DNA from 2 places in the Herpetosiphon sp. genome. Region 1 is predicted to be linked to the other one. Evidence: a T-box and tRNA genes for the amino acid it is inferred to sense, from the RefSeq annotation. Region 1 holds a T-box; the other holds one or more tRNA genes.
The links. The T-box of region 1 lies ahead of ileS (isoleucine--tRNA ligase). A T-box ahead of a tRNA ligase gene usually reads a tRNA of that ligase, here a tRNA-Ile.
Positions count from the first base shown of each region.

Region 2: it encodes a tRNA-Ile, which carries the amino acid that the T-box ahead of ileS (isoleucine--tRNA ligase) is inferred to sense. The anticodon was not compared.

Region 1 is NZ_DOPT01000091.1:87,535-91,987, forward strand. It holds gene ileS (isoleucine--tRNA ligase) at 1-1,932, opposite strand, end outside; T-box leader at 1,977-2,233, opposite strand; gene DEF47_RS19950 (hypothetical protein) at 2,461-2,961, opposite strand; gene aroQ (type II 3-dehydroquinate dehydratase) at 3,047-3,481, shown strand; gene DEF47_RS19960 (hypothetical protein) at 3,478-3,876, opposite strand; gene DEF47_RS19965 (DedA family protein) at 3,968-4,453, opposite strand, start outside.
Region 2 is NZ_DOPT01000019.1:34,966-39,418, forward strand. It holds gene DEF47_RS04340 (winged helix-turn-helix domain-containing protein) at 1-295, opposite strand, end outside; gene DEF47_RS04345 (S9 family peptidase) at 432-2,318, shown strand; tRNA gene DEF47_RS04350 (tRNA-Ile) at 2,647-2,722, shown strand; gene DEF47_RS04355 (LacI family DNA-binding transcriptional regulator) at 2,787-3,797, opposite strand; partial or broken gene DEF47_RS04360 (hypothetical protein) at 4,250-4,453, shown strand, end outside.

The DNA of each region.
Region 1 (4,453 bases):
ATTGTAAGGCTGACCAGCAGCAAACATATACCAACGCACCGCATCAGCGCCATACTTCTCGACCATTTCCCATGGCGAAACGATGTTGCCCTTGGATTTGGACATCTTCTCGCCTTTGCCATCCAACAAGTGACCCAAACAGATCACATTCTTGTAGGCTGGGCGATCGAAGAGCAAGGTTGAAACTGCGTGCAAGGTGTAGAACCAGCCACGAGTTTGGTCGATTGCTTCCGAGATGAAATCGGCTTGGCCAGCAACTTCAAACAGTTCTTGATTTTCAAACGGATAATGCCATTGCGCCACTGGCATCGCACCTGAATCAAACCAACAATCAGCCACATCGGGAATGCGCTGCATCGTGCCAGCTTCGCACTCAGGGCACGACCAGCTAGGTGCATCAACAAATGGACGGTGCATATCCAGATTGGCAGTATCTTGACCCCAACGTTCGCCAAGCTCCGCCAACGAACCGACCACATCGATATGCTGACAGGTATCGCATGTCCAAACTGGTAGCGGCGTGCCCCAATAGCGCTCACGGCTGATCGCCCAGTCGATGTTATTTTCGAGCCAGTTGCCAAAACGCCCAGCTTGGATATGCTCAGGCACCCAATTGATCTTTTTGTTGTTGGCGATCAATTGTTGCTTCAAGGCCGTCGTGCGGATATACCACGATTGCTTGGCATAGAACAGCAACGGTGTTTTACAGCGCCAACAGAATGGATAGGTGTGCAGCACTCGCCCTGATTTGAACAACAAGCCTTGTTCTTTCAAATAGCGCGTGATTTTTGGATCAGCTTCTTTGAAGAACATGCCTGCAAAGCCAAAACTTTCAAAGCTGCCCAGCACTTTGCCCGCCAACTCGACCGAGAACAAGGTTGGCAAGCCATACTTGCGACCAATTTCCAAGTCGCCATAGGCTGGCGCGATGTGCACGATCCCCGTACCGTCTTCCAACGAGACGAACTCATCGGCAACGACGCGATAAGCACTGCTCAAATCGATCGCTGCGCCATTATCGCCAACCCCAGGAAACAGCGGCGTATAGCGCAAGCCACGCAGATCAGCACCAACAAAGCTAGCAAGCGTGGCGGCAGTTTCACCCAACACCGCCCCAACCAAAGCTTCAGCCAAGATATAGCGCTGGCCTTCGTGCTCGGCTAGCACATAGGTTGCCTCAGGATTGACCGCCAAACCAGCGTTGGCTGGCAGAGTCCAAGGTGTAGTTGTCCAGGCCAAGAAAGCAGCATCGGCCACTTGAGCATCTAAGGCATGGTCGCTCGGCGTATGGCGGAAGCGCACCCACACCGATGGATCGTCGGTATTATCTTGGTAGCCTTGGGCGACCTCGTGATCCGAGAGCGATGTGCCACAGCGGGGGCAGTGCATCGTCACTTTATAATCACGATACAGTAATTCGCGCTCGTGCAATTGCTTGAAGATCCACCACAACGACTCGATATATTTGTTGTCATAGGTGATATAGGGATCTTCGAGATCGATCCAGAAGGCGATCCGCTGGGTCAGCTTTTCCCATTCTTGGATGTAATCCCACACTGATTGACGGCAGGCAGCATTAAATTCGGTGATGCCATATTTTTCGATGTCGGGTTTGCCTGCGAAACCTAATTTCTTTTCAACTTCCAGTTCGACTGGCAAGCCATGGGTATCCCAGCCACCGCGAGCACCGATGACCTTTTTACCAAGCATGCGGTTGAAGCGCACCATAATATCTTTAGACGAACGAGCCTCGACGTGGTGAATCCCCGGGCGGCCATTGGCCGTGGGTGGCCCTTCAAAAAAGACAAACGGACGCGAAGCATCACCATGGTCAAGCGTCTTTTTGACGATGCCATGGGCTTCCCACCAAGCGGCGATCTCATCCTCAAGCGTCGGAAACGACACCTTGGGATCAACTGCTGCAAACGCCATTGTTGACTCCTCGTTGACTAAAAACACAAAGCCCCGCCCCATACTGCTGGGACGAGGTTATCAAAAAGACCTCGCGGTACCACCCTGCTTGATAGTCGTTTGCACGAACTACCCACTTTAAGCCGTTGCCATCACAACGTCATCCCGATAACGGGGGATATCCGGTTCGCTTACTGCCAAAGGGTTCAGCGTTCGGCTCAGGAGAGATTTTGGTTGGGGTTACTGATACGTGCCTCACACCATTTGCACGCTCGCTGATTCAGATTTTAGCCCAACTACTCGGCTCCGTCAACGCCTGTGACCCGATTGTACCATAATTAAAAGTCAGCCGTCAAAGGACTAAAGTCTGAGCGTTGAAAGCAAAAGGCAAAAGTCAGAAGCCAAAAAGAACCTAGCAGCACACTTAACACAGAGGCGCAGCGTGGAGCATGGCTCAAGGCTATGGGCTATCGGAGATACATTGGAGCATCAAAACCTAATAACCTATAGCCTTGAGCCATACACCCTCTGCGCCTCTGCGTTCATATTTCAAGCCTTGTTGCTTGCGACTAAACCATGACAACAATGAAAGCCACTTGGCACAAGCAGGCGTTGCTCAAGCACTGCCGCCAATTCAACCTGGATTCCATTTTGGAGCGGGCAAGCAGCTGGCTCTTGATGCTCAGCAGTAAACTGCCCAAGCGTGGCATAGCGCAAACCTTGATCAAACCAAAGCTGGGCATTGGCAAGATTGTAAAGTCGCAGCCAGAGCCACCAACTCAAGCGATAGGCCGCATGATCGATTGGCACTCGCCGTTCGCGGGCCAACAAGCCATGACCATAACTGGCAGTTTGATGCCAATAGATTGGGTTGATTAAGCTTGCGGTGAGGCTCGTTTGATCACCGTTGTTCAGTGCTTGCTCAACCAAACGTGGCAATGCTTGTAACCCAGCAAACGAAAGCCGCTCCTCAGGCAATGCTTGGTCACTTAGCGTTTGCCAAGCCTGAAGCATCGCCTCGCGCTGAGCATTGGTTAGTTCAAATTCCATCAATTAATTCTCGCTGGCTCCGATTGACATAGATTGAGCTTGGCCGCACAATGGCCTGCAATTTGGCAATCAGGAGCAATTTCAAATGCAGCTTTTAGTGCTACAAGGCCCAAATCTTAACATGCTTGGCCAACGTGAGCCAACAATTTATGGCTCAACCTCGCTGGCCGATATTCATAACGCTATGCGCGAAAAAGCAACCAGCGCAGGCATCGAATTAAGCTTCATTCAATCGAACCATGAAGGTGTATTAGTTGATACGCTCCACGCCCATTATGGCAAGATTCAGGGCATTATTATCAACCCAGGCGCGCTCACTCACTATGGTTTGAGCCTGCGCGATGGCTTAGCCTTGATGGATGTGCCGATCATCGAAGTGCATTTATCGAATGTCTATGCCCGTGAAGCCTTTCGGCATCATTCAGTGGTGGCGGCAATTGCCCAAGGCCAAATTAGCGGGCTTGGTTGGCAAGGCTACCTGTATGCGCTCGATTGGTTTATCCAGCGCAAATCGGCTTAATCAGCCCATTGGTCAATAATCGCTGGATGCTGGCCCGCATGCAAAAGTTGTGATAATTGCTGATGCTCGGCGGCAATCAAACGCTTAACCAACTCGCCTAAATACAACGCTCCTGCTGCCGTTTGGATGCGCTGAGTATAGCCAGCCCATGGAATTGCCGCGATGGCTTGGGCCAGTTGTTGGCGTTGTTGTTGCCATTGATCAAGGCTGTTGGCTGCATCAACCAGCTGTGGCGACTGATTGGCATGGGCAGCACAATCATAGGTAGCTTGTTGCTCTAAGGCAATTAATTGGGCTAAATCGGCGGGCTGCACATACTGCATCGCCGCCAAACTAGCTGCTCGCGAGGTTTGTAATAATTCTAAAATGGCTTCTTGTTCCACAAAAACCGCCATGGTAACTCCTTATTAACCGCAAATCACGGTACGCACTCTCTATGATACGTACCGTGATTGATTTGCAATCAGTCGGGGGAAGGGCTTTCGGCTAGACCTGCTTAGATGCGGCGCGGTTGCGGCGAACTTTGAGCATGCGGTTTACCACAAACCAAATCAGGCCCAAAGCGATAATCCCCAAGGCAACTTTTTCATAGCGATCAACTAAGCCAAGCACATTTTCCCATTGCGAACCAAGCACAATCCCTGCATAGGTCAAAAGACCATTCCAGATCAACGAGCCAAAGGTTGTCCAGAGCAAAAAGCGCCCCATGGGCATACGATTCATGCCTGCCGGAATTGAAATTAAACTACGTACCAAGGGAATCAAGCGGCCAGTAAATACCACGATTTCACCATATTTAGCAAAGAAGCCCAAGGTTTTATCAATATCAGCTTCGCTGATAAAGAAGAATTTGCCATAGCGGCGGATAAAGCGCCGAATAATCGTTTCGTCGGCCCACATACCAATATAATAGAGCGCCAGCGCACCCAACACTGCGCCAATTGTGCCAGCCAACAACACTGCAACAAGGTT
Region 2 (4,453 bases), on a different contig from region 1:
CCAGCCATTGCCAATTGAACTGCGGCAGTTGGGCCTGAAAACCTTGTTGCAGATATTGGGCAAAGCGTAACGGATCGTTATCGTGGCTATTGAGGGTCAGCCAAACACAATGTTGCTGTTTGGTGATGTGCAACCAAGCGCTGACTAAGGTCGTTTTGCCAAAGCCAGCTGGAGCACTGATCAAGGTTAGGCGTTGGTTACGCCCAGCATCAAGCCGCTGATAGAGGCGCGAACGTTTGACCACCCGCTCGCGTGGCGGCGGCACAACTAATTTAGTTTGGATGAGTTGGAGCATAACACAATCCCTCAAGGCCTACTTGTCAGTCTACCACAGCCAACTACACCTTGTGGCTACACCTTTTGAATGAAGCTTGATCGCCGCACTGCGCTCTACAATAATATGAAATTGCTGTTAACAAGGAGTTGGAAGAATGCCACGCATCGAAGCCTTGCTTGCCGCTCGTCAATTTGTTGTTCCACAACGCGCTGGCGATTATCTTTATTTTATTAGCGATCTGAATGGCCGCCTAAGTTTATATCGGATGCTGCTGACTGGCAGTGTGCCTGAGCCGTTGCTACCGCCCGATATTGCCTTGCAAACGCCGCACCATATGGGCGGAAAATCGTTTGTAGTGCTGGCCGAATACAATCAAATTGTGGTTATGATCGATAAAGATGGCGATGAAAACTACCAACCGCTGCGCATTCCCCTGACTGGGGGCTTCCCTGAGCCAGTTTTTGGCGATCAATTTGCTGATGCCCAAACCAACCTCTCCAAGCTTGACCCAAGCACAGGGATTGGCTATTTGAATGTTGCTTCACGCGTGCGGCCCGAACTTAGTTGCTATCAAATTAATGTGTTGACTGGCACGAGCACTTTACTGCATACTGGCCCAGATGGCCCATTTTATGCGACCTCAGCTCCCGATCAACAAACAATTATCACGGTCGATGGCTATGGCATTGGTGATAGCGTGATTTATCGCCAGCAGCTTGGTAGCACCGAGCGCTCGGTAGTTTTCGGTACGCCGATGGATCAACGTACAACGCCAGTTGAGCCAAATGGTATGGGCTTTGGCGAATGGGTCAATGATCAGGTGGCCTTGGTGAGCACGAGCCTCTTTGATGATTGTTACAGTTTAGCCTTGTTGCGCCTTGATGGCGCGCAAAGCTTGGATTCCGTGACGATCGAGGGCTTGGTGCATAGCGGCCAAGGCGAATTTGATCGCTTGTTACATCTGACTGAGCAGCGCTTTTTGATTGGCTACAATATCGATGGCTGTTCGTGGTGCTACGAAGCAGAGTTTGATCTAGCTGGCAAACGTATGTTGGTTACCAAGGTTTTGGTTGGCCAAGCACCGCTCGACAATGGCGTTTTAGAGTCGATTGACTATGATCAAGCGAGTGATAGCTTTGCGCTTTCGTTCTCGACTGCGATTGCTCCAACCCAAATCTACACGATTAAGTCCAGCCAAGAGCTGCAACAGCACACCACCGAACGAGTTTTGGGCATCCCCGTTGAGCATTTAGCGGCTGGCGAAGATGCCTCATTCAACTCACATGATGGCCTGCGCATTTCGGCACGACTTTATCGCCCAGCTCCAGCTTTGGGCTATGAAGGCCCACGCCCCTTGGTGTATTACATCCATGGTGGCCCGCAAGGCCAAGAACGCCCCGATTTTGCCTGGTTCTCGATGCCCTTGATTCAATTTTTGACCTTGAAGGGCTTTGCAGTCTTTGTGCCTAATGTGCGTGGCAGCAGTGGCTATGGCTTTAAGTATATGAACCACGTTACCCACGATTGGGGTGGCCAAGATCGGCTTGATCATGTGCATGCCATGACTAAGGTTTTAGTCAATGACCCGTTGATCGATATCAAACGAACTGGGGTGATGGGGCGTTCGTATGGCGGGTTTATGACCCTGACCTTGCTGGGCCGTCACCCTGAGCTTTGGCGAGCAGGCATCGATATGTTTGGCCCCTACGATTTGCACACCTTTTCGGCGCGAGTGCCTGAAACTTGGAAGAGTTACATGGCAACCCAAGTTGGCGATCCTGTAACTGAGCATGATTTCCTAGTCGAGCGCTCGCCCAAAACCTATATGCACAACTTAGCTTGCCCATTATTGGTGACTCAAGGAGCCAACGATCCACGGGTGATTGAGCGTGAATCGAGCGAAGTGGTGCACGAATTGCAAGCCTTGGGCAAAAATGTTGATTATCTGTTGTTCAGTGATGAAGGCCACGATGTTTTGAAGTATGCCAACAAAGTGACATGCTATAACCGGATCACCGACTTTTTCAGCCAGCATCTCTAGAGAGTAGGGTTCAGGGGTTAGGCTTGCCAACAACTAACATTCCCTCCCCACCTAGCCCCGCCTTTCAAGGGTAGATTTTTAAAATAGTTGAGTGGGCTTTATCGTTGATTGGCATGCCCTCACCCCCTTGCCCCCTCTCCCGCAGGCGAGGAGAGGGGAACCAGCCCATCACTTGGAACTCCCCTCGCCTGCCGCAGTGGGAGAGGGGTAGGGGGTGAGGGAACGTTGTAAGAGGAACGTAGGATGAAAACCCTGTGTTCTCCTGAATGCATGCTTGAAATACTGCACCATTATTTAAAAAATATGGTACTATACACTCCGGTGAGCAGGGCCATTAGCTCAACGGTTAGAGCACGCGGCTCATACCCGCTTGGTTGGGGGTTCGAATCCCTCATGGCCCACCATCAATCCCCTTCTCACAAATCTCTCCATTAATCACCATAGATTTTTGCTTGCTGCGATTGCTATTTAACGCCGTGCGAAGCCAGTTGACTCACGAATCACTAAATCGGGAGTTAGCTGAGGCAATGGCCATGGCCGTTGATCGATTAAATTAAGCGTTGCTTTGGCTGCACTCATGCCCATTTCGAAGGTTGGTTGGCGAACAGTAGTTAATGGGGGCGTGGTATAGGCTGAGCTTGGCAAATCATCAAAGCCAATCAGCGAAACATCTTCGGGCACCCGAATTCCTCGCCGATAGAGCGCTAAGCGAGCACCATAGGCCATTTGATCATTGGCTGCAAAGAGGGCGGTAAACGGGTTTGCTCGCATTAATAAGGTTTCGACGGCTAGTAAGCCCGATTGTTCTTGAAACGTTCCCTCAACAATCAGGTCGGGATTAATTGGCAAGTTGGCATCGCGCAGGGCTTGTTCGTAGCCTGCCTGGCGATCAAGTGTATCTTGATGGCTGCGAATTCCAGTAATATGGGCAATCCGCTGATGGCCCATTTCAATTAAATATTGGGTTGCGCGATAAGCTCCTTGGAAATTATCAACCAAAACACAATATTCTTCCAAACTTGGCACACTTCGCCCAATAATGATCAAGGGAAATTCTTGGGCTGCGGCCAACATTTCGGCATCAGGCATTAAACCACCTAAAATAATTAATGCCTCAGGTTGGCGTGAGCGCAGAATGTTTAATGCGTTGTATTCCTCAGCTTGTTGCCAGTTGCCATCGGCAAAAATCGGGTGATAGCGACTGCCACGAAATCCATATTCGATGCCGCGCAGTAACTCGCCATAAAACGGGCTACCAATATCTTGGGTCAGCACGCCAATAATCGTCGATGTGCCACGAGCCAAGCCTTGGGCAATCAGATTTGGGCGATAATCCAACTGTTGAATCGCCGTTGTTACAGCTTGGCGTTTGGCTTCGGCTACAGGTGTGGTGCTGTTCAAGACCCGCGAGACAGTACTGGGTGATACGCCAGCTTTGCGTGCAATATCATGGATGGTGATCCGTTTACTTCCAGTCATAGTGCTTAACCAAACTAGCGCTTCCAAGCTATCAATCGTTTCATAATGAGCATCAACAATACCATATTCCCGTTTGAATGCAAAGCATGGGCTTCTGCCGCTTGTGACGCAAACGGATGGTTGGCTTTGGTTTAATCGTTGCTTGGCGCTTGGATCGCGATCGGCACACTGCTGCTCGTGCTCCAAAAATTACCCTATTACGACTATAATTTGAAAATTATTTTCATAAATGTGTGTATTTTGAAATAAATTTTCAGAATACTTTATAAAATGAATGGAATAATCAAATTTTTCGATCAAATCCTTGACTTTTTATTAAAATTATGCTAATTTTCTGAAAGCGATTTCAAAAACCTCACCTCTTTATCACCAACCATCGTGATCCGTGTTTAGCTGGCCCTTTTACCAACGACAAAACCAGATTCAGGATGTTCTGAATAAAAAGGAGACCAATGATGGACTCAGCAACGCTCTCTCGGCATCGTATAGTTCGAACGATCACGCTGCTTATCCTCACAAGTTTTATCCTCGGTCTTTTTGCATTTACGCTTCAATCAACGGCTGCTCAAACTACTCCAACGGCCTCGGATAAGGCCTATGGTTGGTTGCAAGCGCAGCAGTTGCCAAATGGATTGGTCGATAGCTTCGAGCACGGG